Linked DNA regions of Flammeovirga yaeyamensis. The protein of the gene in region 2 interacts with the protein of the main gene of each other region in a pairwise test. Links are inferred from orthologs where the notes say so. Each region holds a gene or a part of one and is shown on either strand. Other genes may lie near its edges. The genes, in order: KMW28_RS16415 and recJ.

Evidence for each region.
Region 1: the proteins of recJ (region 2) and KMW28_RS16415 interact in binary tests that used the Escherichia coli proteins (3 or more experiments, as listed by UniProt). The link is inferred for Flammeovirga yaeyamensis from one-to-one orthologs.

Annotation. Positions count from the first base shown.
Region 1 is NZ_CP076132.1:4,155,824-4,172,480, forward strand. The notes cover bases 7,161-10,219. They hold KMW28_RS16415 (type IA DNA topoisomerase), read left to right. Parts: upstream 7,161-7,527; coding sequence 7,528-9,912; downstream 9,913-10,219. Other genes in these bases: KMW28_RS16410 (hypothetical protein), read right to left, coding at 7,161-7,174. In the rest of the region: KMW28_RS16385 (transglycosylase SLT domain-containing protein), read left to right, coding at 1-1,113; KMW28_RS16390 (hypothetical protein), read right to left, coding at 1,187-2,545; KMW28_RS16395 (ABC transporter permease), read right to left, coding at 2,722-5,148; KMW28_RS16400 (ABC transporter ATP-binding protein), read right to left, coding at 5,150-5,845; KMW28_RS16405 (hypothetical protein), read left to right, coding at 6,092-6,328; more of KMW28_RS16410, read right to left, coding at 6,365-7,160; KMW28_RS16420 (ammonium transporter), read left to right, coding at 10,245-11,543; KMW28_RS16425 (outer membrane beta-barrel protein), read left to right, coding at 11,737-12,855; KMW28_RS16430 (glutamine synthetase III family protein), read left to right, coding at 13,400-15,550; KMW28_RS16440 (alpha/beta fold hydrolase), read right to left, coding at 15,845-16,657.
Region 2 is NZ_CP076132.1:1,011,866-1,028,455, forward strand. What follows is about bases 7,369-10,360. They hold recJ (single-stranded-DNA-specific exonuclease RecJ), read left to right. Parts: upstream 7,369-8,008; coding sequence 8,009-9,712; downstream 9,713-10,360. Other genes in these bases: KMW28_RS03940 (NAD(P)H-dependent flavin oxidoreductase), read left to right, coding at 7,369-7,534; KMW28_RS03945 (DUF423 domain-containing protein), read left to right, coding at 7,639-8,007; KMW28_RS03955 (rhomboid family intramembrane serine protease), read left to right, coding at 9,749-10,360. In the rest of the region: KMW28_RS03920 (glycoside hydrolase family 3 C-terminal domain-containing protein), read right to left, coding at 1-247; KMW28_RS03925 (RagB/SusD family nutrient uptake outer membrane protein), read right to left, coding at 350-2,035; KMW28_RS03930 (SusC/RagA family TonB-linked outer membrane protein), read right to left, coding at 2,038-5,142; KMW28_RS03935 (hypothetical protein), read left to right, coding at 5,742-6,446; more of KMW28_RS03940, read left to right, coding at 6,551-7,368; more of KMW28_RS03955, read left to right, coding at 10,361-10,576; KMW28_RS03960 (rhomboid family protein), read left to right, coding at 10,753-11,664; Asp-tRNA(Asn)/Glu-tRNA(Gln) amidotransferase subunit GatB, read left to right, coding at 11,840-13,300; KMW28_RS03970 (redoxin domain-containing protein), read left to right, coding at 13,350-14,462; KMW28_RS03980 (transposase), read right to left, coding at 15,487-15,882; KMW28_RS03985 (T9SS type A sorting domain-containing protein), read left to right, coding at 16,156-16,590. UniProt on the Escherichia coli protein: Single-stranded-DNA-specific exonuclease.

The DNA.
Region 1 (16,657 bases), 3.1 Mb from region 2 along the record:
AATGAATTGCTCGAAAGATGTAATTCTTACTTCCCATATATTGAAAGAGAATTATTAGCAAGAGGAGTACCAGGGGAATTTAAATATCTTGCTTTACAAGAATCTTTATTGGATGGAAATGCAATTTCCAATGCAAAACCTCCTGCAGTTGGTTTCTGGCAGTTTAAAGATTTTACTGCTGAGGAAAGAGGCATGAAGATCAACCGTTCTTTGGATGAAAGAAAAAATGTAGTATCCGCCAGTATTGGTGCTGCTGATTACTTATCAAAGAATTATTATTATTTGGGGAACTGGTTCTATGCCATGATTTCTTATCATGATGGTTTAGGTGGGGCGAGAAGCTATATCAGAAACCATAAGCTTAACTATTACAATCATGTAACAATTAACGAGAATACTCATCCATATTTGATTCATTATTTAGCCCACTATTTTGCATTTAAAGACAAAGTTGGTTTGGATGATGGTCATTTCGTAATGATTGAATTCCCTACAAACGGATATACTTTAAAAGAGGTTTCTAAATTTACGGGGCAATCTCTAGACATATTGGCTAAAAATAACACTTGGTTGTATGGAAGTTACATCCCAGAAGATAAAGTTTATTCTGTAATGATCGAAAGTAAGCCTGATGAAATCAATCAGATTGTTGCAAGCTTATCGCCTTATGCTAAACCTCGAAAAACTAGAGCTAGAAAAGATATATTTAAATTTTATGCTGATTCTATTCAGGAAAACTATCCATTTGTTTTACCTATAGAAAAAGGTGTGCAAGGAGAGAAATTTGAATTGGCCTTAGTGAATGGAGTAAAAGCTGTCATTCTTCATGAGGACATGACACAAAAAGAATTATCAGAAGCTGTGGGTATTTCTAAAGGAAAGATTAGAAAATACAACTACGAAGGTAAAGATGATGTGCTCATCAAAGACTCACATTATTATATAGCTCCGCTTCCTCTAACTATTCCTGAATCTTATCATATTATGAAAGACAATGAGACTTTAACATTTATTGCCGTTAAGTATGGTATATCGCTTAAAGCGCTTAAAAAATTGAATGATGTAAGAAAGGAAGAGGATGTAAAAACTGGGGATAAGATTTATTTCAATTAATATATTCTATCCACAACAAAAAGGCCGAATCACTAAAATGATTCGGCCTTTTTGCTATACATAATTTCTAAGATTAAGCTGATTTAAAACGATTAATCAAAGCTTCAAAAGCTTTTTCATCACCAAAATCTTTATATACATCCTTTGCTTCGGTGTAGAACTGTGGAAGGTCTGAATCTTCTTTCTTTATTTCAGAAAAAACAGCTAATCTCCTTAGTGCCACTAAGCATTTCAAATCTATTTTATTGGATGAACTTTCTTTTAAAGCTTTACTATATAACTCTTTAGCCAGATCAACTTCATCTCTATTGATTCTCCACTCAGCTTCTACAAAATGTTTCCACGTATTGAATAATTTAGGAGAATAACCCGCCCAATATTTAAATCTATCGTAAATCTTTCTTAGCTCCCCTTCTCGACTTTCTTTTTGGTTATTGATGTAAACGGCTTTCATGACCAATAATGAAGGATGTAAAAGTGTTCCTTCATAGATTTCTGGACTTTTATCAATTAGCATGATTACCTTTTCAAGATTTACCCTTTCTGTCATTTTTGATAACTGATAAAGTTGTAAAATCTCTGTGACAATCGGTTTTTCATCAAAGGCTACGTTTTCTAAATCATGATGTGACTTTCTTAAAGCTTCACTCTTGTTCACTCCAGAAAAAAGAAGCATTTGATAATACCTTTTTACATTTTTCCCTTTAAGGTAATTATCATTTGATTTTAGAATAAGAGAAAACTTCTCGTTTATCATAACTAAACAAACTGATAACTCTTCTAACCAAGGAAGAATGATAAAAGCATAATCAGAATAAAAGTTATTAATAATTCTTTTATTATTAGACTTTTCAATTTCTGACAAAGCAACTTGAGCATAATCTTTAGCCAAATGCATATCCTCATACTTTGTTATCATGTACCTAGATAAGCCTAAACACCCATAAGGAGTGATTTCGTTTAAACCATTTTCTAAAGAATAGTTTATTATTTCTAGTGCACACCACTTATAGAACTCCCAATCTTTTATTTCATCGCAAAGCATAAAGGGAGCAAGGATTCTTAAATAATAAGAAGTTTCATCTAAAGGTTCTTGTTTTCTGGACTGAAAAGCTAGATCTATAGAATCTTCTCCTATGTTTTCCAATAACCTAAGATGTTGTAAGGAAAGATCTCTGTGTAATTGATTACCTGATTGAGGTATATCATACCCAAACAGAGTAATGTATTTATAAATTGAATTTGATACTTCAGTAGATTGTTCGTATCGAATAGAATGTAGCAACAGGCGCATCAAACCATTGGATTGATCGTTGATATTTTCTACCGATTCTAGTGAATTAACAAGGCAAGATTTATTGGCAGTATAATCCGATTGATTAAGGAAATCATTTTCACTTAATAAAAAGGATAGATCGAATTTATTTTTCACTGATGCAAATTGTAATTAGGTAACGTAGCAAATGTAATAAATATCTCGAAGATATAACTTTAAGTAATCTTATAATACAATTACAACTACAGATAATTAACCTTAGATATAGTAATTCAACAAAAAATAACAAGATCACAATATTTTGATAATCAATTATTTGAGTAATCTTGAAATTATACTCCAGCTTTTAAATCTTCTACAGGATTCTTTAACCCTGTCTTTATTACATGATAACTTACTGTAATCATGGTCATCAGTAAAGTTAATCCACCCGAAAATAAATAAGCACCAATATCAATATTCACCGCTTTTGGAAAGTTATCCAACCAAAGTTTCATGGCCAAATAAGCTGTAGGCCAAGCCACAACACAAGCGGTAATAACAAGTACGAAAAACTCTTTTGATACAAAAAGCATGGCTTGAGTATCTTCCATACCTAAGGCCTTACGAATCGCTATTTCCTTGTTTTTTCTAACAGTAATAAAAGAAGAAAGCCCGAATAAACCCAAATTCGCAATTATTACACCAATGATTGAAAATATAAGAGACACTTTTGCTAATTGTTCCTCTTTTTTAAAGGCTTGTTCTATTTTAGATTTTAGGAAAAATGTATCTAATATCCTGTATTCTACTACTTGAGACCATTTAAAATTGAGTTGTTTTTCCAATATATTCCAATTAACACCATCTCTTATTTTTAATGCCAAAAATTTGTTAGAAAACCTTGAGGTTGCTCTATTACCGTTATTCACATCAATAACGAAAGGTTCTATTGGCTTATGAATTGGTTCATAATGAAAATCTTTGATGACACCCGCTATTTTCTGATATCCCCTTGAAGTATAAAATTTCATTCCTAAAGCTTCTTGAGGAGAGGAATAACCAGCAAATTCTATCAACTTTTCATTAACGTAGATCTCTCTTTCGCGGAGTGGACCAGTAGGATTTTTAGCGAGTATTTTAAAATCAAAGACTTTAAATACATCTGGATAGGTAACTACACTTGCATAAAATGCAGAAGGTAGTTTTTTATTCCCTTTCTTAAATGTAAAAGGATAGTTCTGTACCCAAACTCCTAGCAGTTCATCGATAGCAGTTACCGCTTCAACATCTTTTAATTGTAAGAACTTTTCTCTAATAAGATGGAAATTACTTTTCTGATATCTGACTTCACCCATTGGAACAATCACAATATTCTCTTGGTTAAACCCGATATCAGAATTTTTCATAAAATCTAACTGTCTTTTCGATACATAGGTACTAAAAAGTAGAAACATGGAAATGATAAACTGTGTAATCACACTCCATTTTCTAAATTTCTTTTGTTGATATCCTTTCGGTGAAGTATCATGTAGTCCTTCCAAAGGTTTAAAACCAGATAAATAAAACAAAGGATAAAAACTTGATAACGCCCCAACAAATAAGCCACTACTTCCTACAAGTAAAACAATGTTTTGAGGATCAGCATTTTCTAATATAAATCCTGAATCACTCAATAAATCATTCACAAAAGAAAAGAGTAATTCCAAGAATACGATAGCTCCAAACATGGAGAGTACACTTAGAATTGCCGCTTCAACAACAAATTGATTGATTAATTCTGTTTGATCAGCACCTATTGCTTTTCGAATACCCACTTCTCGAATTCTTGTAGAGTAGCGAACAGAAGATAAGTTCATAAAATTAATAGCCGCAATAACCAATACCATGATGGCAATTGCACTAAAAATATATATATACATATAGTCTCCATTCTGAGACATTTCGAAATCCAAATCAGAATACAAATGAATTTCTTGTATAGGCTGTAGGTATAATTCTACGTAATCTCTTAAGTAAGAAGGGAATTTTGAGGGATCCTGAAGCAAAATTTCAAAATCAGCTTCTAGTTCTTCTGGTTTCACACCATCTTTTAAAGTGATATAGGTCCAACATGGGTTCCAAACCCAATCTTCTTTAAAAAATAGTTCTCGATTGGTCACATTCAAAGTGGAGAAAGAAACCAAAATCTCAAAATCGAGATGAGAAGGGTAATTTTGTTTATCGACTACTGCTGTTACCTTGAGGTAATGCTTTTTTTCGTAAAGAATCTTTTTGCCAATTGCACTTTGATCACCAAAATATTTTTTCGCAATTTCTTTTGTAATCACCACACTACCTTCTTCAGATAAGGCTGAATTTCTATCTCCTTCCACTACAGGAAAGTCGAAAACCTTAAAGAAATCATCGTCAGTAAAGTATAAATGGTTTTCGTTAAATTTTTGTCCTGCAACAGAAATCACATGAGAATATGCCTGATGGTTAAAGAAACGGACAGAGTGATCTATATAATTAGGGTATAATGTTTTTATTGTTGGGCCTAAAGCGATAGGAACACTAGCAGACCTTTCTCCTATATCTTGAGTATCGATAATTTCTACTACTCTGTAGGTTTGGTCAGCATTCTTATGAAAAGAATCATAGGATAACTCGTAGTTTACCAAAAGTACCAATAGGGTAAAGAAAGCTATTCCCATTGACATCCCGACAATGTTAATACCTGAGTAAACTCCATGTTTTTGAAGATTACGAATACCTATGAGTATATAGTTTCTTAGCACTTTAACGTCCTTTGTGTAAATTCTCGGTTACAATTTGCCCATCAAATAGGTGTATTACTCTACTTGCATAATCAGAGGCTGCTGTGGAATGGGTTACCATTAAAATAGTTGTTCCCATTTCGTTTAAGGTCTGAAGTAATTCCATTACCTCTCTACCTCTTTCTGAATCTAAGTTACCTGTTGGTTCATCAGCCAAAATTAATTGAGGATTGGAAACCAATGCTCTTGCCACCGCAACTCTTTGCTGTAAACCACCAGATATTTGATTTGGAAATACTCTTTTTTTATGAGAAATCTGTAATTGATCCATCATTTTTTCTACCCTCAATTTACGTTCATTGGGTGGTACTTGCTGATAGATAAGTGGTAATTCAATATTTTCGAACACAGTTAGATCATCAATAAGGTTAAAGCTTTGAAAAACAAAACCTATAAACTCTCTTCTTAATTGCGCTCTCTTTTTTGATGAAAGGTGAACTACATTTTGACCTTTAAAAATCATTTCGCCTTCAGTAGGCAAATCCAATAGTCCTGCAATATTGAGTAATGTTGATTTTCCACATCCTGAAGGCCCCATAATACACACGAACTCTCCTTCTTGAATATTAAGAGTAACATGATGAAGGGCCAATGTATCATTGTCCTCATTTTTATAGGCCTTATTGATGTTATTTATTTGAATTAAAGGTGTATTCATAAAAAAAATTTATTCCTAGTGTTACTAACAACAATCATTCAAATTATTAACACTTCAACAAACACAGTGAGTTACAGGTTTTTATAACATTCATTTAATGTTCAGAATTGAACTATGCGATCAATCGTTTACTGTACAATACGATTAAGTTATTTTACTCTTCTTAGAAGAATGAACACATTTTGAGAAAACTTTATTATTCTTACAGAACGATCTTATTTATCAACCCATTACTACCTGTACTTTATGTTAACTTTTAAGCTACTTATAGAAAATAAAAAACAAGTGTATCATATTATCGAAAAGTATAACTTTAGAGTAATTGATTACAGACCACACTATGAAATAGAATTCTTCGCTAAAAGCTACCAAGATTTTAATAAAACCTATTTTGATATAACCAATCAGTTACAAAGACTGGAAATTAATTATATATTATCGGATCATTTATTCGTTCCTAACCCAAACAAAAAAGGAGCATAGTCAAACTATACTCCTTTTCTACCTCCTTCGGGAGGCTTATTTATTTAATTTTAATTCTGAACATTCATTTTGATAAACGAAGCTTAAGATTAACATTACAGCATCATCATCATTTTTTGCTTTTCCAAGCATGTCTACTCTATTCATAGAGGCATCCAAAGTCCAAATTTTTTCCATATCAGCCCATTCGAATACAATACCTTGAACCATAAAGTAAGTAATACCACCTTTCTTACGTTTATAGATATTGTTTAAATCATTTTCGAAACGGTCACCTTTTGGAGCCGATACTTTTGCGATAACCTGTCCGGTGTTCGGATTTTTGTATAGCTCGCAAGAACATTTTCCTTGGTATTTTTCAGATTCAATATCAGAGATATTCAATTCCATGACCATCCAACCTTCTTTTTGTTTCACGAAAGTAGCAACCATTGATTCGTAACCTTTTGAAACAATTTTATCATTCGCTTTTGATTTCAATTCATAATTTAAAGAAAAAGAAGCTACACCAATATTTCCTTGTACTCTAATTTCATGAATTTTCAATTCAGAATTACGTTCCAAACTATGTTGATATTGAGAAACATATATGTTTTTATATTCTGACTTTCTTAAAACACGATGTTTTCTACTACCATCCACATTCATTTGTGTGACATTAATGATGGCATCAGGTCTAAACGTATCGAAAATAGTATTGATTTTATCTAAATTATCATTGCTAAAAGTTGTTCTTTCAACAACATTTCTAATGACTTCTTCTATTTCTTTTTCACCATTTTGAGCAAATAGCATTGATGAAATAAAAATAAATAAGCCGCTAAATAGTAATCTTAAATTTTTCATAGTGATAGATTGATATTGTTTAATAGTAGAATGTATTTTCCAATTTTTGTTTAAATGTTTCCATTTTCAATACAACCCTTGGGTATTTTCAACATGAAATTAAGTGATAAGAATTTTAAAGCAAACAAAATTGTCGTACTTTTTTCTGTCTCTGTTTTTTTCAGTTTCAAACACAATTAGATGAACGGAGAGTACAATAAAAAGTTTAATCAAACGATCGATTTAATACCAACAATTGTTAATACCAATATTGACTATCAAATAGATATTTATTACTCCTACTTAATAAAATTGTCTAAGGTTTATGATTCAAACTTTTTTTTTAGAAATTTATCATTCCTAAAAGATTATTTATGAAAGTTTGTATAGCAGAGAAACCAAGTGTAGCCAGAGATTTAGCCAAAGTATTAGGTGCTAAAAATAAAAAGAATGGTTACTTCGAAGGAAATGGATATCAGATCACCTGGACTTTTGGTCATTTATGCACCTTAAAAGAGCCACATGATTATGATCCTACATTAAAACGTTGGGATTTAATTACCCTTCCTATCGTACCTCAAAAATTTGCTATTAAACTTATTGAAAACGATGGATCAAAACAGCAGTTTAAGGTAATAGAATCTTTAGTACAAAACGCTACTGAAGTCATTAACTGTGGTGATGCAGGCCAAGAAGGAGAATTAATACAACGATGGGTTTTGCATCATGCCAAATGCAAAGCACCTGTAAAACGTCTTTGGATCTCTTCATTAACTGAAGAAGCCATCAAGAAAGGGTTTGACAAACTTCAAGAAGAAAAAGATTTTGACTTATTATATAAGGCAGGTAGTGCACGAGCGATTGGCGATTGGCTTTTAGGAATTAATGCTACACGACTTTATACCATCAAATTTGGTGGATACAAGCAATTATTATCAATAGGTAGAGTACAAACTCCTACACTAGCCTTAATAACCGATCGATTTTTAGAAATTCAGAATTTTAAGAAAGAGAAGTATTGGGAATTAAAAACAAAGTATAGAAATGTTCTTTTCTCTTATGCAAAAGGTAGATTTACAGAGAAAGAACGAGTAGACAAAGCCATTGAATATGTAACAGGTAAACCTTTTGAAATAACATCAACACAAAGAAAAGAAGGAACAGAAGCCCCACAGTATTTATTTGACTTAACATCCTTGCAGGTAGAGTGTAACAAAAAATTTAGTTTCTCTGCGGAGCAAACACTTAAAATTGCACAAAGCTTGTATGAGAAGAAGCTTCTTACTTACCCACGTGTAGATACTACTTATCTGCCTAATAATATGTATGGAGAAATTGGACCGACCATGCGAGCACTTCATAAGTTTTCAAAAGAAACTGCTCCATTGTTTGGCAAACCTTTCCGAAAAACCAAGAAAGTCTTTAACGATCAAAAGGTAACGGATCACCACGCAATCATACCAACTAAAATAAAAGCAGGAAATATGAATCAGAACGAAGCTGCTGTATATGATTTAGTAGCACTTCGTTTTATTGCGGCCTTCTACCCTGATTGTAAAGTAGCTAAAACAGAAGTAAGAGGTATAGTAGATAAAGCAGAGTTTAGAGCAAGTGGTAAAGAAATTCTTGATCTTGGTTGGAGAGTTCTCTTTAAAAAGGAGGATGAGGAAGAAAAAAAGCGTAAAAAGAAAAAAGGAGAAGATGAAGAGCAAAGCTTACCAAACTTTGTAGAAGGTGAGACTGGTGAACACAAGCCAGAAGTTCAAATGAAAGAAACCAAACCTCCTAAATTATATACGGAAGCCACTCTTCTTAGGGCAATGGAAACTGCAGGTAAGAGTGTGGATGATGATGAGCTAAGAAAAGCTATGAAAGAGAATGGTATCGGTAGACCTTCAACCCGTGCCAATATCATTGAGACTTTATTTAGACGAAAATATATAGAAAGACAACGTAAAAACATCATACCTACTCAAGCAGGCTTAGACTTAATAAATACTATTCAAAATGATTTACTCAAATCTGCAGAACTAACAGGTATTTGGGAAAAAAAACTAAGACAAATTGAAGATGGAAGTTATCAGGTAGAAAATTTCATGAACGAAATTAAAAACATGGTAGGTGAAGTTGTTTTTAATGTAAAACAAATTCAAACCAATTTCAAAATACAAACGCCAACTAAAAGCCTTAAAGTAAAAAAACAAACCTCGAAACCTACAGCAAAAGGTAAAATGAGCCTTACTTGCCCAAAATGTAAAAAGAAAGAGGTGATAAAAGGTAAAACAGCATATGGTTGCCTCGGTTATAAGGACAAATCATGTGATTTTGTAGTGAAATTTGAATTTGGGGGTAAAAAGTTAACCGACAAGCAAATTGAATCACTCATTATTAAAGGTAGAACTCCCGAAATAAAAGGCTTTAAGATCAACAATACCTCAAAAAATGGAGTGATTACATTAGATCAACAGTATCAAATGCTATTTAATGAGATAGAAGAAGCACCATTGATGTGTCCAAAATGTGGTAAAGGACAAATAATTGAAGGAAAAACGGCTTATGGATGTGAAAATTGGAAGAATGGGTGCGATTTTAAGGTACCTTTCATCAATTTTGATAAAAAAATCACCAAAAGTCAGTTAAAATCACTCTTAAATAAGAAAATCACCCCCAAAATGAAGGGATTTACCTTCGAGAACGAAAAAAATAGAGAAGGTAGGTTAAAATTAAACCCTGACTTCTCAATTTCACTAGATATTTAAAAGTATTAGGTACATTTTTAAACTTAATAAATTTAAAAGAACGATAATTTCGTTGATATATCTTTAAAATAAACCCTGTTTTTTGAAAATATTTAAAAAATTCAAACAAACAGGGTCTTTTTTTACCCTCCTATTTGCAATTCTTAAGCGATACTTCTACAATTGTATATGAAATCAGAGGAAAAGAGTACAAGATTTTCTTGTATATGTCCTTTTTCTCTAAATAGATGTGAGTGATCCGTTTAATGGGATTCATTCGAATCTCACTAAACGGAGTATCACATCAATTCGGTTATGACACTATCTAATAATTTTTAAAATTTTCGACTGCAATGTTCTCATCTATTCACCTAATTGCCGACGCAACGTTGGCAACAGAATCGGTAGCTCAGGCTGTAACAGCGGAGCAATTACAAAATGTAGGCTTAACAGCAAGCAACATTTGGATGCTAGTTTCAACAATGCTAGTATTTATTATGGCACTAGGTTTTGCATGTGTTGAAGCGGGTTTTACTCAAGCTAAAAACACTGTAAACATTCTTTTCAAAAACACTGTTGATTTAAGTGTTGGTATTATTTCTTACGCTTGGTTCGGTTTCAATTTAATGTACCCAGGAGAATTCAACGGAATCTTTGGTTTCGCAGGATGGGGTCTTAGCTTACCAGAAGGATACACTTCTTTAGGTTACGCAGGTGGAGCTTATACTTATTGGACTGACTTCTTATTCCAAGCAATGTTCGCAGCAACTTGTGCAACTATTGTATCAGGTGCTGTTGCAGAACGTATCAAAATCTCAGCTTACTTTATTTTCACTTTCTTCCTTGTAGGTTTCATCTACCCTGTACTAGGTTCATGGCACTGGGGTGGCGGATGGTTGTCTGAAATGGGCTTCTATGACTTCGCTGGTTCTACAGTAGTACACTCAGTTGGTGGATGGGCTGCTTTAGCAGGTATCATTGCAATTGGTGCTCGTAAAGGTAAGTATGTTAACGGTAAAGTAATCGACAAGCCAGGTTCTTCAGTTCCTTTAGCTGTAATTGGTGTATTCTTATTATGGTTCGGATGGTTCGGATTTAACGGTGGATCAGTTCTTTCTGCAGATCCTGAGTCAATCTCATTAGTATTAGTAACTACTACTTTAGCTGCAGCTGCAGGTGCTATCGGTGGATGGCTAGGTGGTTATATCGCCTTCAAACGTTTCGACTTAGGTATGGTATTGAACGGTATTCTTGCTGGTTTAGTAGGTATTACTGCTGGTGCCGACCAAATGTCTCCAAACGAAGCAATCCTTATTGGTATCGCATGTGGTGTTGTTGTAGTATTCTCTGCAATTGGCATGGATAAACTGAAATTGGATGATTGCGTTGGTGCAGTTTCTGTTCACTTAACTTGTGGTATTATTGGTACTTTAGCAATTGGTGTATTAGGTCAAAAAGCTGGTATGTCTCAATTCATCACTCAATTGACAGGTGTTGCAGCTTACGGTGCAGTAGCATTCTTCTCATCACTTGCAATCTTCTATGCATTGAAATTCACTATCGGTGTAAGAGTTTCTGAAGAGCACGAAAACGAAGGTCTTGATAGCCATGAGCACGGTATCCGTGGTTATACTATCACTTTCGATAACTAAGATATTATATAGAAGGAGAGGCAATCCTCTCCTTCGTTTATATAATCGTTATACAAAAATTATAAACATCTCATTGTAAGTTCTAACGTTCTCAACTAATCGAACTTATGATTATATAGTTACTTCATTGTGTGCGAAGTAAGTATATCCAACAAATATTATTATTCACCTCTATTTAAATTTACTATTTAAGATGAAAACTAAGGTATTCTCTTTAATCGCATCCCTATTGTTTACGGGTTCAATTGTTATGGCACAAGATTCAGCAGAGACTGAAGTTATCGCTGAAGAATCTGTAGAAGCAACAGAAGAAACAGAAGCAAATAAACTTTCAATTTCAGGTTCAGTAGATTTATTCTACAACTATGATTTTGCTGGTACAGATGCTATGAATATTGGAACAAGTTTCCAAGGCGAGCAAAACTCGATCAATTTAGGTATGGCTAACGTGATCTTATCACAAACTTTAGGTAAAGCTTCATTTGTTGCAGATTTATCTTTTGGTCCAAGATCTAACGGTTCTATCGGTGACGGTAACTTCCATATCCAAAACTTATATGCTTCATACCAACTAACTGAGAAATTATCAGCAACTGCTGGTTTCATGGGTACATTTGTTGGTTACGAAATTATCTCTCCAACAGGTAACTTCAACTACTCTACTTCTTACTTATTCTCAAACGGTCCTTTCCAAAATGCTGGTTTGAAGTTTGATTACGCATTCTCTGATAGAGTTGCTTTAATGGTTGGTGTTTTCACTAACGAGTGGGATTCATACAGTGCTGCTCCTAACTTAGGTATGAGTGGTTTAGGTGCTCAATTATATGTTGCTCCAGCTGAAGGTTTCGATGTTTACTTGAACGGTTTCACATCTTCAACAAGAACTGTTGTTGATATCACTGCAGGTTACCAAGTTACTGACGCTTTCTACTTAGGTTTAAACGCTGCTTGGGCTGATAAAAAAGACCAATACACAGTCGATTTAGCTACTGCTGATCAAGTTTACACTGGTGTAGCTCTTTATGGACAATATGCATTATCTGAGTCATTTGCTTTAGGTTTACGTTACGAAAACTTTGCAGATACTTACAAGCCATCGGGTGACAACACTCTAGAGGAGTCAACTGTTAATATCAACGCATTCACTTTATCAGGTAACATTGCTTTAGGACCACTAATGGTAATTCCTGAATTAAGATATGACGCTGCTGACACTGAAATCTTCTTCGGTTCTAAAGAAAAAGAAGCTGCATCTGATTTTGATTCAAAATCAGCTACTCAAGCTACTTTAGCAGTTGTATATGCTTTCTAAGAAAGACTAACAATACTATAATTATATATGAAGCCAACCTTATTAATAAGGTTGGCTTTTTTATTGATCAAGAAATTTCTGAACTATCACTATAAATTATGAGTGATAAAAAGAACGAAATCAAAAGCTTGAAACTTTATTGAATACAACAATACAGTCACACCAATCCTCCTCTACCTTCTCTATATATTAAGGAAGAAACTCCAGGAACATCAATAAAGACAAATAATTTTTCAACTACCTCCCTAAATCACAAAGAAAACCCTCAAAAAAACAGCTCTAAATGTGTTATTTACACACTTAAAGAGACTAAAAAATCGAATAGAGTATAAAAAAATACCCTTGATTATGAAATTTTCATCATTTTAAGTCTATTAAGACAAAATTACACCCATAAGTACCAAATTTTCTTGATTTTTTTAAAAATCCGAGTCATATTTGAAACGTAAACAAAATTTCAACTTCGCCTAAGTACTAACAAACAGAAATGTGTTTATCGTTTTGAATGTGTGCTAGGCTATAGTTTTTTTAATCTCACATTACAATGACAAATCTTCGTTTTAACGCCCTTGAGACAGCTTCAGCTAGAACAGCAAAAGAAGTTGAAGCTCCGTCTAACAAAATCTCAGATTATTTTGGCGAGGACTGTTTCGGTCTTACTCAAATGAAAGCTGCACTTGCTCCAGCTATCTACAAAAAAGTAGAATCTGCAGTGAAGTACGGTACTAAAATCGACGAGGCTACTGCTGACGCTGTTGCATCTGCAGTAATGACTTGGGCCGTTTCTAAAGGTGTTACTCACCACACTCACTGGTTCCAACCACTAACTGGATCTTCTGCAGAAAAGCACGATTCTTTCTTTGATTACACAAAAGGTATTGAAACTTTCAAAGGTTCAACACTTACTCAACAAGAGCCAGATGCTTCTTCATTCCCTAACGGTGGTATTCGTGCAACAAACCAAGCACGTGGTTATACTGGTTGGGATCCATCATCACCTATCTTCATTACAAACAAAACGCTTTGTATCCCTACGATCTTCGTTTCTTACACTGGAGATACATTGGATTACAAAACTCCTTTGTTAAAAGCACAAGAAGCTATTAACAAAGCGACTATCGATGTTTGTAACTATTTCGAAGAAGGTGTTACTAGTATTTCTGCTTCATTAGGTTGTGAGCAAGAGTACTTCCTAGTAGATAAAGCTTTCTACGCTGCACGTCCTGACTTATACATCGCAGGTCGTACTTTATTTGGTGCTAAGCCTCCACATGGTCAGCAATTAGACGATCACTATTTCGGTTCTATCGCTCCACGTGTTGCTGCATTCATGAAAGATTTCGAATTACAATGCCACAAATTAGGTATTCCTGTAACTACTCGTCACAATGAGGTAGCTCCAGGTCAATTCGAAGCAGCTCCATTATATGAAGAAATCAACACAGCTGTAGATCACAACTTGTTGATGATGGACGTTATGGAACAAGTTGCTAGTGAGCATAACTTAGCTGTTTTACTTCACGAGAAGCCTTTCGCTAACTTGAACGGTTCTGGTAAGCACAACAACTGGTCATTGATCACTAACAAAGGCCGTAACTTATTCCAACCTGAAGGTTCTTTATACTTCCTTACATTCCTAGTGAACACTATCAAAGCAGTTCACGTGTATGGTGACTTGATGAGAGCTTCAATCGCTTCTGCAGGTAACGATCACCGTTTAGGTGCTAACGAGGCACCTCCTGCAATCATGTCAGTATTCTTAGGATCAACACTTACTAACTTCTTAAACGAAGTTTCTGAATCAGGTAAATTAGTTTACGCTGAAGGTGGTGACGAGTATATTGAATTAGGTGTTGAAAAGATTCCTGGTCTTAAATTAGACAACACTGACCGTAACCGTACTTCTCCATTTGCATTTACTGGTAACAAATTTGAGTTCCGTGCAGTAGGTTCAACGCAAAACACTGCAACTCCAATGACAGTGTTGAACTTGATCGTTGCTGAGCAATTGACTCAATTCAAAGCTTCAGTTGACGCTGCTATCGCTGGCGGTAAAGACAAAGAAGCTGCTATCAGAGAAATCTTAGTACAATACATCAAAGAATCTGAGGCTATCCGTTTCGAAGGTGATGGTTATTCTCAAGAGTGGGTTGATGAGGCTGAATCAAGAGGTTTATCTAACGTTAAAGATACTCCACGTGCTTTAGACTTCTTCATCTCAGCTGAAGCTAAAGAGATCTTCGCTAAGCACAACGTGTTTACTGAAAGAGAAATCGAAGCTCGTCACGATGTATGGTCAGAGATCTACTCTACTAAGATCGATATCGAATCGAAAGCAATGGAAGAGATCGTATTGAACAAAGTAATTCCTGCTTCTGCTAGCTATGTATCTAAATTAGCTGATTCAGCTACGAAACTTTCTGCTCTTGGTCTTGATGCTTCTGCTATCACTACTACACTTAAGGAAGTAACTGGATTTATGGCACAAGCTAAAGAAGGTGTTGCTGCAATGGTAACTGAGCGTGATAGAGTTCTTGAAATCGAGGACACAAATGCTCAAGCTGTTGAGTTCTGTGACAGCATCAAGCACAAATACTTCGACACTATCCGTGAAGCAGTAGATCGTCTTGAGTTGTTCGTAGATGACGCTGAATGGCCTCTACCTAAATACTCAGAAATGTTATTCCTTAAGTAATTAAGGATATAATATAATGTGGGATGTTTATACACCTCATGGTTCTTTGGAATCATGAGGGCATTTTTCCCGCTGACTTCAAGTCATTTATAAAAAAATGCAACTTTTATCTCAGATAACTGTTGCATTTTTTATTTTTATACTGTTATATTTGCATCGCTAAACACGGCGGTTGTAGCTCAGTTGGTTAGAGCACCGGTTTGTGGTTCCGGGGGCCGTGGGTTCGAATCCCATCATCCGCCCTACTAAAAAGCACAAAGGCTTATCAGTAATGATAAGCCTTTTTTATTAATTCTATTTTACCCAAGGGGCTATATCCTCAGATTTCAACCAAGCCTCAATTAAAGGAAAATGATCATCACTCCCACTTTTTGAAGTACAGATATTGATATGATCATAATCGTGTGCAAATCCAGTTTCTTTTGATAATAATATAAATTGATCATGTGCTCCATTCACTTCTTTCATCAAACGTTTTACATCGGTTTGATGCCCCAAATAAAATTCCTTTAGCCCAGTAATGTATAAAGTTGGTGGAATGCACTTCCTATGTGCAAATTCATTAATGTAATCAAACCCATCTTCAATATCGATCCACTCATCTTTGGCATATACCCAACGCCTACAATCCTCATATACACCTCTTGATTCATTCTCCTGCCCTATCTTCATTTCTACAGCAGGAAAATAACCAAATAGATTAGTCATCAGCTTTCCTACATACTTCCATACGATATCAACTTCAAACCATTTTTTAAAAGAACTGACACTAATACTTCTTTTTACAGCAATATTGATGATCCTGTTTACTTTTAACTCAGGATGTCTTGCTATATGTGCCATCAACCATACTCCACCCCAAGAATGCGTTACAAAGTTTAATTCTGCATCTTCTACTTTAGTATATATATAATTGATTAACGCCGGTATTTCTTCTTCAATAGCATCATATTGGTTGTTCTTACTATTTGATGATACTTTCGGCATACTTCTCCCTCTTCCTCTAAAATCCGGAATAAATACCTGATACCCTTTAGAAGCTAACCAAGGACCTAATCCTTTATCTTTTAAAGAGTAGAATATTCTTCCACTTTCAATACTACCATG
Region 2 (16,590 bases):
TTTCAGCTCGTACACCGTGAGGACCGTCAGACATTAATAATTCTGGAATACCTAATCGACCTACACCGGGTACAGAAAATTTAGATTGTGCATGGCACATAGCCACTTTTTCATCAAAAGTTAATTGATGGATAATGGAGTTGATTTTATCTTCTATTTGTTCGTTAGTTTGTCCCAGTACTTGAAAAGAACAGAAGCAAACTACCGTTGTCAAAAAGTAAATAGCCTTATTGGAAAATCGTATCATAATGTTTCGTTATCACCTTGTAGTTTGTAGGGGCATTGCTAAGCAACACCCCAACTCACTACAATTTTTGTCTATTGTTCTCTATCAAAAAATTTGGAAAGTTTAATAGCCAGCGTTTTGTTTTAATGAACCTAATTGATCCAATTCACTTTGTGGAATTGGCCAGAATCCTTTTTTAGCCACATCAAAAGTTACTTCAAAGTGAGCAGGAACACCTAGTTCACCTCTTAAATCATCGCCAAAAACACCACCGCTAACTTCTGTATACTTAGGATCATCTGCAGGTCCTTTACTTACAGTGTAATTAGTGATATCCAATTCTTGTTTAGCATATTCTAATCCTCTACCCAATACATCAAAGTAACGATGACCTTCCATAGCTAATTCAACTCTTCTTTCATCATAGATGTCATCCATTGTTACATTGGATTTAGCAGTTAAACCTGCACGTGCACGAATAAGGTTTACATATTCGTCTGCTTTTCCTTGATTACCTTCTTGCTTGTATAAAATAGCTGCTGTTAAGTACATATCAGCCAAACGAATGTATACATAGTTTTGAGGGAAGTTCATTGCTTCCCAAGTAGCAGGAGTGATAGAAGCGTGTGTAGTATACTTGAAAGTAAAGTAACCTGTCCAAGCGTGACCTACTTCCAATAAACCTTTAGGATTACCTGACTCGTGATCTGGATTTACTCTCCATGCATCATCAAGTAGTTTTTCTGCTGAGATGATTGTTACATCTTTTCTCATATCACCTGCTTCGTAGGCATTGACTAATTCTTTAGAAGGAATACCGAATCCCCATCCACCAGTTAAGTAATTTGAGTTGTCTTTGTTTACTTTATAACCACGTGGTCCAGCCATTTGACATCCCATGTTACCTAACTTTTCTGTTTGCCATTGGTCCCAACCTGTATCTGCGTGAGGGATTTCGAATAAAGATTCGTTTGTCCAATCGCCTGTAGCACCCCAAAGCGTAGCATAATCCGCTTCTAACATTCTTCCAGAATTTAGGAATAGGTCTTCTAACTTTCCGATCATGTCCGTTCTTGTAATGGGTTGTCCATCTAGAACTGGTAATGCATCTTTTTTATAATATCCTGTATAGAATACAAACATTTTAGCCAATTCTGCTGTAGCTCCCCATTTGTCTAATCGCCCACTACCGTGCTCTTGGCTATCTGGTAATAACTCAATAGCATCTAGCATATCTTTAGCAATGTATGCATACGTTTCATCGACAGGAGATTGAGTGATTTCGCTTTCTCCAGCAGCAAGATCAACAATGACAATATTTTCGTAATGTCTAGCTAATTCGTAATAGAAGTGTGCTCTTAACATTGTAGCTTCTCCAAGCATTCCATCTGCAGCTTCTTTTTGGGAGAATACATCCGAATTAAAGTTGTTAATTAGTGTATTTGCTCTTTGGATAGCAACATAGCATTTCTTCCAAGCTTGTGTAGTTTGATTGTTGGCAGCAGTTAAATTGAACTGTCCCATTAATTGCCATTCAATTTGATCTGAACCACCAGCACCTCCACCGGCATAGCTATCATCTGACATTAAATCAGATAACATATTTAATGGTTGATATGTCCATTCGTAGTAATCTCTTGATAGAATACCATAAACACCCACTAATGCTTTTTCATGATCAGCTTCTGATGCAAAGAAAGCTTCTGTAGACACTTGGTCTGTTGGTTGAACGTCTAAGAATTTCTCCCCACAACCTATAAGTAGTGATGTGGATAAAGATGCAGCTATTAATATATTTTTTAGTTTCATGATTAGAATGTCAAATTAGTACCGAAAATGAATGATCTTGCTTGTGGATAAGAACCTCTGTCCATACCCATCCCCATTGTTCCACCGTGACCAACTTCTGGATCTAAACCAGAGTAGTTAGTGAATGTAAGTAGGTTGTTTCCTGAGAAGTAAAAACGAACATTTTGGATTTTCGCTTTAGATAAAACAGATTGTGGAAGTGAGTATCCAAACTGTAAAGTTTTCAAACGAACATAAGAAGCATCTTCTAAGTGAACCATGTCATTGATAAGCGTAAAGTTATCACCTGCTGTATGACTCCATCTTGGGAAGCTATTTGTACTACCTTCACCAGTCCAACGATCTAAGAATCTAGTATTGTAATTGTGAGCACCTGCACCAATTGCGTCCAATCTTAGAGCTGCAACGTTAAATAGTTTGGCACCTGTTTGACCTTGGAAGAAGATACTTAAATCAAAGTTTTTATATTCGAAACGAGCATTTAAACCTAGTGTCCAATCGTGGAAAGGATCACCAATATCAGTTCTATCAGCAGCGTTTAATTCTCCATCACCGTTAGTATCTACAAATCTGATATCACCTGCTACTGCAGATTTTCCTAGTGCTTCGTTATAAGCTTTTGCTTCAGCATCATTTTGTAAGATTCCGTCTGTTTTGTATCCCCAGAAGTACGGTAATGAATGACCTTCTTTCATGGCTAACTGACCATCGTAGAAATCAGGTTTGTAACCTAGAATATGATCTTGACCATCTATGCTTAACACTTTATTGTCGTTGTAAGAAGCAATTGCTGAGATATCATATCTGAAATCACCTTCTGAATTCTTATAGTTTAATGTCAATTCAAAACCTTTATTTTGTACCGTACCAATATTTGCTGTTGGAGCACCGATACCATAGATTAATGGAATTGGATTGTCTGATAACAAGTCTTTTCTTCTACGATCGTATAAGTCAACATTTAAGAAGAATTTGTTTTGCCAAAGTCCTACATCAAAACCTACGTTCATCTCTGTAGCAGTTTCCCATTTAATAGCTGGGTTAGGCATTTTCTGAGCAGCAAAACCTGTGTAACGTTGACCGTTGAACATGTATTCTTCTGTTTTACCAATAGTTGATAAGTAAGCAAATGGTTGGATATTTTCGTTACCTACTTCACCATACGATGCTCTTAATCTCATAAAGTTTACAATATCTGACGATTTGAATAAGTCTTCTGACATTACCCAGCCTGCTTGAAGTGACGGGAATAAGGCAAATCTGTTTTCCGGACCAAAGTTTACTGAACCATCATAACGAAGAATTGCAGTAAATAAATACTTGTCTTTGTAGTTGTAGTTAGCTTTACCAAAATAAGATACAAGACGGTGTAAATAACGGTTACCATCGTTTGTTTGTGATTCATTGTTCACTTTATTATCTAAATAGGCATTTTGGTATCCGCTAAACTGTAACTCAGTACCACTACCGTTGATCCACTCATTACTATGTTCTCTCGCTGTATTACCAATTAGAGCTGTGATTTTATGATCTCCAAAGTCGTGAGTGTAAGACAACGTATTTTCCCATTGCCAAGTAGTTGATTGTGATTGTCCTTGACGTACTGAACTTAAGCTGTTTTTCTTCGTAAACTGATCGAGTGATGAAACTGGAGTATATTCTCTAGATTTTGAAGTACCTAATTGGAAACCAAAATCAGTTTTAAAGTTTAACCCTTTGATCATTTTAGGTTGGAAATTTAAGTACACATTACCAACAATATTATTATAAGTGTTTTCTTGGTTTGTGTTGTCTATAATACCTAACGGGTTAGTTATACCTTGTAAGTTAAGATCAGACATACCATAATATCTACCGTCATCTGATTTTACCGGAGCAGGAACAATTGCATCGTATTTAGCATAATCACTTTCTGGAGCATAAACTGGGGTAACAGGGTCGTGAAGTAGCATTGACGTCACTGCACCTTCATGTTCGGTTTGTTCTAATAAACCATTTCTATTCTCTCTTGAGAAGTTTAAGTTTTGTCCAAAAGTGAATGAATTAGAGATTTTATGATTACTATTCAATCGTAAACTTAAACGGTCATAAGTCGATTTATCTCCACCGATGATACCATCTTGAGCAAAATAACCGATACTCGCCATGAAAGTAGATTTTTCGCTGCCACCACTTAAACTTAAACTGTGGTTTTGAATAGGAGCATTTTGGAACACTTCATCTTGCCAATCTGTGTTAGCAGCAGGAGGATTAGATAAATCCCACTTTTCTCCGTTTCCTGCATTTACAGAACCTTCATTATGAAATTCCATATACTGTTGCGCATTCATTAAATCAGCTCTGTTTGCTGCTTGTTGTACACCATAGTAACCATCGTAAGAAACTGTCATCTTACCAGATTTACCTTCTTTAGTTGTGATTAAAACCACACCGTTAGCTCCTCTAGACCCATAAATTGCAGAAGAAGCAGCATCTTTTAATACTTGGAAAGTGGCAATGTCGTTTGGATTAAGATAGTTGATATTATCCATCTGTACACCGTCTACAACATATAAAGGACTGTTGTTACCGTTAGAACCTGTACCTCTAATTCTAATATCTATACCAGCACCAGGCTGACCAGAAACGTTGGTCACTTGAACACCAGCAGTTCTACCTTGAAGAGACTGAGCAGCGTTCAATACTGGAGTTTGTAAGATATCATCGGTCTTTACAGAAGAAATAGCCCCTGTAACAACAGCCTTCTTTTCCACACCGTAACCCACAACAACGATTTCATCAAGTTGCTTTTCGTTCACTTCCAAGCTAATATCAAATGTTGTTTTGTTATCGATACTCACCTCTTGGCTTTTATAACCAACGAATGAAAAAATTAGTGAAGTAGCGTTTTCTGGTAAACTCAATTTAAACTTACCTTCAAAATCAGTTACAGTACCTAGAGTAGTTCCTTTTACTGTAACACTAACACCAGGAAGAGTCTGTTCATTTTCATCTATAATAGTACCGGAGACAATACGGTCCTGTGCATAAGATGAGGAACCTAAAAGCAAAGAGAAAGCAAATGTGAGCATAAACCACATTACTTTATTTCGTATTAGTTTTTGCATTTTCGTAATAGAATGTTTTTTGTTTAAATAAATTATAGGACGTTGGACCAGCTTCTTAATATAATTTTAAGAGACAGCTGTTAAGTCGATTAAAATATTACCAATGTTTAGATGTTGGTAATGTTCATTTCACAAGAGAATTGAATAATTCATTTCATAGTTAGATAGATTAAAGAGTTGATTCATTTCATTTTATTAAAGACATACGCTAATAGTTTATTTTTTACTAAGAAAAATACTATTGGATTGATATCAATGTCTTTGTGGACAATACATAGGTAGCGTTTTGATAAATCAGGTTCAAAAATAATAAGTATCATTATTACACTTATATTACTACATTTTTACTATGGTATTTTGTAAGCAATTGATTACGAGTTGTTTGTTTGTTAAAATTAACTAATTTTTATTTCGATTAACTTTTTTATTTTTAGACGATTTACCATAGAAATATTCAAAGACTACGTAATCAAATATGAAATAACAGATGCTGATATAGTATTATTTTTATAGGATTTTAATTCAATTAATATTAGAAATCTGACTTAATGATTAAATTGAAACTAGGTAAAGACAACTATTCTTTGATAAAAAATATAATGATAGAAAATCAGGAAATCGCAGAAACAAAATCAAAAAACTGGAAATGGGTAATCACTAAATTCTTGATGAAAAGTCTGTTTTATTCCTTCCTCATCTATCTACCTTTTTTAGGGTTGATTAGAAGTGGAATCTATTTCTATCATACCTATCACTTAAACACATGGATTGGATTATTCTTAGGTATGATTTTTTCCTTTTCTTGCATTGCTATTTATCTTTTGATCATCACGAAACTGTTTTTCAAAGACAAGAGATTATCAAAAAGTTATTTGAAATGGTTAAGTGGTATTGTTAGTATTTTGGTCTTGGGCTACACAGTTTTTTCTCTACTCTCTTTCACCGGAAAAAATGCGAAATCAAATAAAGTCAAAGCCGAATACAGTTCACTTCATCCCTACCTAAAAATATCCGTCCGCACTTTCCTATTCTTTGATAACGATTTAATCATCACAGACCTATCAAGAACTTCAGACGATTACACCAAAATGGGCTTAAAGAAAAAAGATAGCTCATTGCATTTCATTCAAAATACCGGATACACCCACGCCATGGATCTAAGCACAAGAAACCGTCCCTTCTGGATGATTTGGTCTGCCCAACTCTATTTCAAATCCCTCGGTTTTAATGCCGTTAGGCACGGAGGAACGGGAGATCATTTGCATGTTTCCTTGTCGACTTATGAAAAGCAAGGGAGTTGGTAGGGAACCTCACTTGCTTTTCTCCCCAATATTTATGATCTTGAAAAAAACAAATAGTATGCTTGCATACCTTTTTTAACTAACTTAAAATACCAATACACAACACTATGGAAAAGATTTCCACACCGCTAACCGAAATGTTGGGGATTAAATACCCTATGATTATTGCTCCGATGTTTTTGGTTTCTAATGCTGCAATGCTGAAAGCTGCCATAAAAAGTGGAGTAACAGCGGCGGTACCTGCTTTAAATTATAGAACGGATAAGGCTTTTAGAGAAGCCATAGAAGATATACGCGCAGAGACGGATGGACCTTTTGGGGTAAATTTGATTGTGAATAAATCGAATATCCGTATGATGGAGCAATTGAATACTTGTGTGGAAATGAAGGTAGACTTTATCATTACTTCTTTGGGTTCTCCGAGAAAGGTGATTGAACTTTGTAAGCCTGCAGGTGTAAAAGTATTCTGTGATGTCGTTGATGTACATTATGCCAAGAAATGTGAGGAATTGGGAGCGGATGCTGTTATAGCAGTAAATAAAGAAGCAGGTGGACATGCTGGTCCAACTCCGGCTACTGAACTTGTTCCTGCATTGGTGGAGGCTTGTAACATTCCAGTAATTTCTGCTGGTGGAGTAGGCAATGGATATCAATGGAAAGAGAAATTAGAATTAGGAGCAGTGGGTATTTCTATGGGGTCTCCTTTTATTGCTACGGAAGAAGCAGGTGTCTCTCAAGATTATAAACAAGCTTGTGTAGATTATGGAGCGAAGGATATTGTGATGACCACGAAATTATCAGGTACTCCTTGTACAGTAATTAATACGCCTTACATGCAAGAAATTGGAACCAATCAGAATTGGTTAGAAACTTTCCTGAATAAAAATAAGAAGCTAAAGAAATTCGCAAAGATGTTGACGGCTTATAAAGGCATGAAAATGTTAGAAAAAGCGGCAATGTCGGCCACCTACAAAACAGTTTGGTGTGCTGGACCATCGATTGAGTATGTAAAATCAATCCGACCAATAAAAGCAGTGGTCGATGAAATGGTGGAACAGATGACAACATCAAAAGTGGAAGTAGAGAAATAAAGATACGATCCAATCAATCATTTTTTTGTATGGCCCCAACTTGGTAAAAGTTGGGGTTTTGTGTTTACTTTCCCTAAATTTACTCATCTAAACAGACAAACAAAATGAGTAAGAATTTAATTACAATTGGGGCGATCATTTTAGCCCTAGCCGTGGGAATTGGTGCTTTTGGTGCACATGGCTTAAAAGCTACATTAGAGTCGTTCGGAAGAGTAGCTACTTTCGAAACAGGTGTCAAATATCATTTTTATCATGGATTAGGACTCTTATTATTGGGAGCCCTATCTGATAAAGTAGAAGGAAGCTGGTTAAAGTGGTCGGCTACATTTATGATTTTGGGAATTATTATTTTCTCAGGTAGTTTGTATATATTATCTGTGACAGGAATGAATTGGTTGGGAGCAATCACGCCAATTGGAGGAGTTGGATTCATCGCCGCTTGGGTGGCTTTAGCCATAGGGGCAAAAAAATAATATGAATAAAGAATGGAAATTGGCTGAACTGCCAAAAGAAGAATATGTAAAGGAATTGTCTAAACAACCTAATGTTCCACTGTTGATTACGCAATTGTTGGCACAAAGAGGAGTGAAGACGCTACCTGAAGCAAGAAATTATTTTCGACCAACTTTAGAAAAGTTGCACGATCCTTTTTTGATGAAAGATATGGATGTGGCCGTTGCACGTCTAACCATAGCTATTGAAAAAGGGGAACGTATTCTATTTTATGGAGATTATGATGCTGATGGCACTACTGCAGTTGCATTGTATATGCACTTTTTCCGTTCTGTCTATAATAATGTCGATTACTATATTCCTGATAAATACGCAGAAGGGTATGGCGTTTCTGAAAGAGGAATTGACTATGCACATACCACCAACTGTCAGTTAATTATTTCTTTGGATTGCGGTATCACTAGTTTTGAAGCTATCGATGCAGCCAACAGAAGAAATATCGACTTTATAGTTTGCGATCATCATCAAGTTGGAGAGGAGTTACCGAAAGCTACTGCAGTTTTAAATCCTCAGAGAGAAGATTGTAACTACCCTTTTAAAGGGTTGTCAGGTTGTGGAGTCGGCTTCAAATTACTTCAAGGTTTTTGTCAGAAACACGGCATTGACCCAACACCATTATGGAGTCACTTGGATTTAGTGGCGTTAGGTACAGCCTGTGATGTTGTTCCAATGGTCGATGAAAATAGAGTACTTTGTCATCAAGGAGTAAGTTATTTAAAGAAAACCAAGAAGGCAGGACTTTTAGCGTTGTTTTCTAGTTTGAAGTTGGATCAAAATAATATTACGTTAAATGATCTTGCTTATTCATTAGGACCTGTAATTAACGCAGCAGGCAGGGTCGCACATGCACAGTATGCCGCATCAATTTTATCTACAGAAGATCCTAAAGAAGCCAAGGAATTAGCAGTAGAGTTAAATCGATTAAATGGTTTACGCAGAAAATACGATCAACAAAATACGGAAGAAGCTTTCACGCTTGGTGAAGAGGAAAAGGACAATAGTATTTTGGTGTTGTATAAAGAAGATTGGCATAAAGGTGTTTTAGGAATTGTAGCTTCGAAATGTGTGGCTCAATTTGGTAAACCGACGATCTGCCTAACACATTCAAGAGGTGAGGTGACAGGTTCTGTTAGATCCACCGATAATTTTGATATTCATGAGTTACTTACGGATTGTGACGACTTGCTAGATAAATTCGGCGGACACACTTCTGCCGCAGGTTTGTCATTGAAAGAGGAAAATTTGTCAGCATTTAAGGAACGTGTCATTGACAAAGTAGACAAAAAAATGAATGGAAAGGAATTTGTTTCCTTCAGAAATATAGATTTAAAAGTAAATCTAGCTGACATTAATTTATCTGTTGCCAATATCCTTCAGCAAATGAAACCTTTTGGTCACGAAAATGAGATTCCAGTATTTTTAGCTGAAAAAGTAAAGGTAACTGATACCCCAAGAGTACTTAAGGATAAACATTTAAAGTTTAATATAGTTCAGCATGAAGGCGATCAAGCATTAAGTGTGATTGCTTTTAACCAAGTAGAAAAATTAGAAGTAATTACTACTTCTGTGTTTGATATATTATTTAAATTAGAAATCAACGAATTTAGAGGGAATAAAACACTTCAGTTGAATTGTGTTGATATCAAAAAATCAGAGAATGAATAAAGGTATACTACCTCATTACTCATCACTATAAATTATATGAATTTTCAATTAACACCTTACGTTAAGGGCATATTAATAGTCAACTTAATAGTATTTGCTTTAGCCAACCTATTACCAACACAGGAATTAAATGGATCAGAGGTAAATATCATCGTTGCTTTTTTAGGGTATCATTATCCTAAATCAGATTTCTTCCAAATCTTTCAGCCCATAACCTATATGTTCACTCATGAGAGTTTTAGACATATTTTTTCTAATATGTTTGCCTTAGTGATCTTTGGGCCAATGTTGGAAAATGTCTTGGGTTCTAAGAGGTTTTTTACGTTATATATGATTTGTGGCTTAGGTGGAGGTGCATTGTATGGTCTAACCAACTATTACGAAATGCATACTATGGAGATTGATGCCGCCAATTTTATTACTGATACTACTCCTGAGAATTTGACGTATTTCTTTGAACATCATGCAGAGAATATACTTCAATATAATCCAGATATAAATACATTCGTCCTAGATGATTATCCTACACATTTTGAAAATCATCCTGAAGTTCAAGAACAAGCGATATCGTATGTAAGACAACTGACCTTATTGAATTTTGATACACCAATGATCGGTGCCTCAGGAGCCATTTTTGGGATACTATTTACTTTTGCTTTCTTATTTCCAAACTTACGTTTGATGCTATTATTCCCTCCAATACCGATTAAAGCGAAGTATTTGGTAGGCGGATATATCCTTTTTGAAATTTACGAGTTAGTACAAAATAATCCAGGTGATAACGTAGCTCACCTTGCTCACCTTGGAGGTGTTTTATTTGCTTACTTCTTGATGAAGAAATGGAAGTACATGAGTTATCAATAAAATGTACATAAGTAGAAGGGTAACAAAATTTCATTTTTTTAAAACAGTGAATTTATGTAAATTAATAAAACCTAATTAATTTGCTTTACCATCTACCAAAGTCTACATCAAAGACGTGTGTAATATTAATAAGCAGTATGGATAATCACTATTAAACCATTACAATATCAACTCTTATGAACGGTTTTATATCAGATTTAAAATATACGTGGAACAAGCCTGGAAGTGGATTACTTCGATTGATCATTATCAATGTTATCATTTTCGTTGTAATGTCATTACTTAATGTGTTATTGACTTTCTCAGGGTATTCATCATTTTTTGAAATGAATATTTATGAGAATCTAGCTTTACCTTCTGAATTTACTAGCTTTTTATATAAGCCCTGGACTTTGGTTACCTATTTCTTTGTTCATAGTATGAAAGACTTTTTTCATATTCTTATGAACATGTTGATATTATATTGGTTCGGAATGATCTTTACCGAATTCTTAGGGGATAAAAAAGCTGTCATCCTATACTTCTTAGGAGGATTAATGGGAGGTATAGTTTATCTTTTGATATATAACTTAATTCCTTATTTTGATGGTGCCAATGCAGTAGTTGTAGGAGCTTCTGGAAGTGTTTTAGCTATTGTAGTTGGTGCAGCGACGATTGCTCCAGATTACAGAATAAACCTTTTGTTTATTGGACCAGTAAAAATTAAATGGTTAGCAGCTTTTTATGTAGTGATGTCTATATCTGGATTAACTGGAGGAAATGCTGGTGGACAAATGGCGCATTTAGGAGGAATTATCATGGGATTCACTTATGTTAAAATGCTCCAAAAAGGTACAGATTTAGGAGCTCCATTTTACGCTATCGAAAACTTTTTTGATAATCTTTTATCACCAAAGAAGAATTTAAAAGTGGTTTATCGTAGAGATAAAAAGTCGAAATCGAAAACTAAAGCAGGTAAAGAAAATACAGATCAACCTACACAATCTAGAGTAGATGAGATCTTGGATAAGATATCAGACAAAGGATATGAAGGCTTAACTCAAGAAGAAAAGCAGATCTTATTCAAAGCAAGTCAACGAAAACATTAAAATGTTAGTGAAATCTCAATTATTTTATTGATATTGTAATAAAATTCATAAAAAGTTATTTCTTTTGTAAAGGAATAGCTTTTTTTGTTGAAAATATTTCAAATATTAGAGATTACTCTTTCCCTTATATCAGGTTATCAGAACGGGGAAAGATTTATATAAAAAACTTACTGACATGGTCGATCAATCAATAATAGATAAATATGAATTGGTAGTGGGGCTTGAGGTTCACTCACAACTAACAACAAACAGTAAAATCTTTGCTTCTGATCCAACTACTTTTGGAGAAGATCCTAACGTAAACATTAGTCCGATTACGCTTGCCTTGCCAGGTACACTTCCGAAAGTAAATAAGGGTGTAATCGAATCATCGATAAAAATGGGATTGGCAGTGAATGGAAAGATTTCTGAATATCAATTCTTCGACCGTAAAAATTATTTTTATCCCGATCTTCCGAAAGGATATCAAACAACTCAAGATAAAACACCAATTGTGGTGGGTGGTCACTTAGATGTAGTCACCAAAGATGGTCAGCCTTTTAAAGTGATCTTGAATAGAATCCACATGGAAGAAGATGCAGGTAAATCAACTCACCTTGATGGAAGCCCAGATACTTTGGTCGATCTTAACAGAGCCGGAGTACCTTTGATGGAAATCGTGACCGAACCTTGTATTCACGATTCTGCTGTGGCTGCAGCTTTTGTTGGCGAAATCAGAAAAATTGTACGTTACCTTGGTGTTGCCGATGGTAACATGGAAGAAGGTTCCCTTCGTTGTGATGCAAACGTTTCAGTACGTTTAAAAGGATCAACCACTCTTGGAGAAAAATGTGAGATCAAGAACATGAACTCTATGCGTAATATCCAAAGAGCAATTGATTATGAAATGAAGCGTCAGATCAAATTAATTGAGGATGGAGAACCGATTATTTCTGAAACAAGAACGTTCAATGTAGATAATGGTAAAACGTATGGAATGCGTACAAAGGAAACACTAAACGATTACCGTTATTTCCCTTGTCCAGATCTTCCTCCGATGATCGTGAAGCCTGAGTGGGTAGAAGAAATTAAATCGACAATGCCTGCTTTACCAGCAGAATTGGTCGAGAAGTTTACCAAAGAATATAAATTACCAGAATACGATGCGCGTTTATTGACAGAGTCGAAAGCTTCTGCATTGTATTTTGAACAGCTTTGTGGTGCAACAAAGAATTATAAGGCGGCATCAAATTGGATGATGGGGCCTCTGAAGTCGATTACTAACGATGCGGGAATTGATTTCGATGTATTAAAAGTAACTCCTAAAGAGATTGCAGACATCATTCAATTAGTCGATGATAAGAAAGTGAGTTTTGCTGCGGCATCTCAAACACTTATCAAAGAAATGTTGAAAGGCTATAAAGGATCTGTTGAGGATTTAGCAAAATCCTTAGATCTTATTCAAGATGGAGGAGATGATTTCTTATTACCTCTAATTGAAGAAGCAATTGCTAAATTCCCAGATAAAGCCGCAGCCTATAAGAAAGGGAAAAAGAACTTGTTAGGCTTGTTTATGGGAGAGGTAATGAAGATGGCAAAAGGAAAAGCGGATCCTCAAAAAACAAATCAATTGTTGCGTGAAGCCTTGGAAAAATAAGTTTCTGTGTATATTGCAATATATATAAACAAGTAAATACGTAGATCACGTGAAAACGATACAACATATTTTAATTTTTATCGCAGCATTTTTTATTATCAGCTGTGACAAAACTTCTTCAAATTCACAGGAGTCAGCCGTTAACTTTCCTGCAGAGGTAACAATTTCTGGTTCTATAGAAACTGCTAAAGAAGGTGATAAAGTAACGCTTTTTGCTTTCGAGAAAACAGGAAAGAAAGATGTAGCAACTGCTGTGGTTGAGAAAGGAGGTGCTTTCAATTTAAAGTACACTGTTAATCAGGTAGGACTTTACACATTAAATATCGGAAACACTCTAGAAGATATTCTTGTTATTGAAGGTAAAGATTTAACGGTAAAAAGTGCAGCACATGGTTTAGAGGTTCACGGTTCTAAAGAAAATGAACTTCTTCATAAACTGAAAGTTCAATTTGATGATTTTGTCAATCAAGAAAGTCTTTTGAACCAAGAGTATGTAACTGCTGATAATGATAAAGCGAAAGAAGCTGTTGTAAAAAAAATAAAGGAGTTACAAGACAAAAGAGAGGCAAAGCTGTATCAATCTCTGAAAGAAATTGATGGTGCTTATATTACTTTAATCGTCTTGAATTACATTCAGAATAAAGACAAACATTTGAATGAAATCATCGCTTCAGTTGAGCGTTTAAACGAACGTTTTCCCGATGATGAATTGGTTGATGAAGTGTACAATGTGTACATGACATTAAAGAAAACTTCTGTCGGTCAGTTGGCTACAGACATTAACTTAAAAGATGTAGATGGTAAATCAATTGCACTATCTTCTTTAAAAGGAAAGTATGTGATGGTCGATTTCTGGGCATCATGGTGTATGCCTTGTAGAATGGAGAACCCTAATGTTTTAAAAGCTTACAATAAGTACAAAAGCAAAGGTTTTGAAGTATATGGTATCTCTTTAGATCAGCAAACAGATAAGTGGAAAGAAGCGATTAAGAAAGATGGTATTACTTGGTTACAAGTTCACGATACTGAAAATGTAGCAGCAGAAGCTTATGGAGTACAGTCTATTCCTTTCACTTTATTACTTGATAAAGAAGGAAAAATTATTGCAAAGAACTTAAGAGGCGATGCTTTAGAAAAGAAATTAGCAGAGCTTTTAGATTAAGTTATACATGTAAAGTCCTGAAATAACGATACAGGTTTTTACTAAATTTATTTTAAATATAAGACTCAATAATTTAAAAGTTATTGGGTCTTTTTTTCGCCTAACATATTTCCACCATTAAAGGTTTCTAAAATTTGTTATGTTGCTTTTACCTTTACCTTTTGGTAAGTTCTTCTTCTTTTTCCTCTTGTTTTATGCATTTGAATTGGTGTTTTCATATAGCATGACATATGAGGTCGCACTAAGTTATAAGTTTTTATACATTCTTTTAAGTATGCTTCAAAGACTATTTCATAATTAACATATTTACTCAGATTAAAATCATGCTTTATGGTTCTGTTGATGCGTTCTGCAATAGCATTTTTATATGGATCATAAGTCTCAGTCATACTCGTTATAATTTTTGCTTTTCTAAGCAATTTCTGATAAGCTTTGCTGCAATACTGTACACCTCTATCTGAGTGATGAATTAACTTTTCCCCCTTATACTCACGTTGTTTTATTGCCATTTTTAATGCCCTAATTGCACCTTGCTTATCTAACGACCTAGATAAGTCATATCCCATAATTTTTTTAGAATAAGCATCCGTAATTAAAGCTAAATACCAAGGGTTATCTCTTGTGCCAACATATGTAATATCAGCTACCATGACTTGTTCAGGCCTAGTAATTTCTAAGCCATCAACCAAATCTGGATAAGTTTTGAATCTATGATCTGAGTCTGTTGTTACATGATATGCTCTCTTAGGTTTTATATCTAAGTGATTGGCTTTCAAAATCTGCAGCAATTTATCTCGTCCTACACCCAGAGATTTCAAATCAGAGTACAGTAGAGTGTACAACATTCTATGACCACTGTTGGGTAACTTTATTCTAACGTTTTCTACGAGTGATACTACTTGCTCAGAAATTTTCAGATCTTTTTCTTTTCGCTTAATAGAGCGGTAATACACTTGACGGTCTTTCCCAAGTAATTGACTTGAATATTCTACACCTTTAGAATACTCACCTCTGAAATGGTCTACTACTTGGGTGAAGAGTTTTTTCTTATATCAATTTTATATTCCTTTTCAGCCAAATCAATCATCATATCGAAAATAATTGATTTATGGTCAGCTTTTTCTGCTTCAGCCTCTAATCGTTTGATTTTCTTTTTTGCTGTTTCCAACTCAAGTTTAAGCTCTAATAACTCTTGTTCAGGTGTTTTTTTCTTCATGGCACTTACTTTATGGTTCCAGTCAAAGTTACCATATTTTTGTAACCAAATCTTTACAGTTTGATTCCCTTGAATACCATATTTACGTTGAGCTGCTTTAAGACCTAGTTGACCGTTTTCAACTTCCGAGACAATTTGAAGCTTTAAGGACATTGGATAATCCTTTTGGGTACGTTTAATGAACTGATTTTTATTTTCTTCCATGATAACGATTGTTTTAGTGTATCGTTATTTTAGGACTGTACATACATAGTCTAAAAAGGAAGGTTAATCATTTCGGTGGTTAACCTTTTTTTGTTGGAAAATTTAGAGGTGCTTTACGATTAACTGCATAAAAGTGAACTATAAAAAACTAATATATAGTTGTATTGAATTTATATTTGATTGATTATCAGATATAATTTTTGTGTTTGAGTAAGATTTTTTCTTGTTTCGCTCTACAAACTATTATTAGAATCTTTACCTAAAACTCTCAGTATGAAAAATAGACTATTACTCATACTGCTACTGCTAAGTAGTAGCTACTATTCTTATGCTCAATATTCTGCCGTCGGTATCATCGGCACAGCGACAAGCGGAAGTTGGGATTTCGAAACTTTTCTTACCGTAAACCCTGCAGACAGTTCCATTTGGACACTTTCTGATGTCCCTCTTTTGGATGGAGAATTAAAGTTCCGGGCAGATACAACCTGGGATATCAATTGGGGAGGAGACACCTTTCCTTCTGGAGTATTAGTTCCGAACGGTTTAAATATTCAAGTTACTCAAGGTACCTATGACATCACCGTCGATTTTACACAGAACACTTATTCATTAGTGAATACAGCTTCTGCTGGAATTATTGCACCTAAAGTGAAAATTAGAGTAGATAATTTACCACCTAATACTCCTCAGAATGCGATATTAACAGCT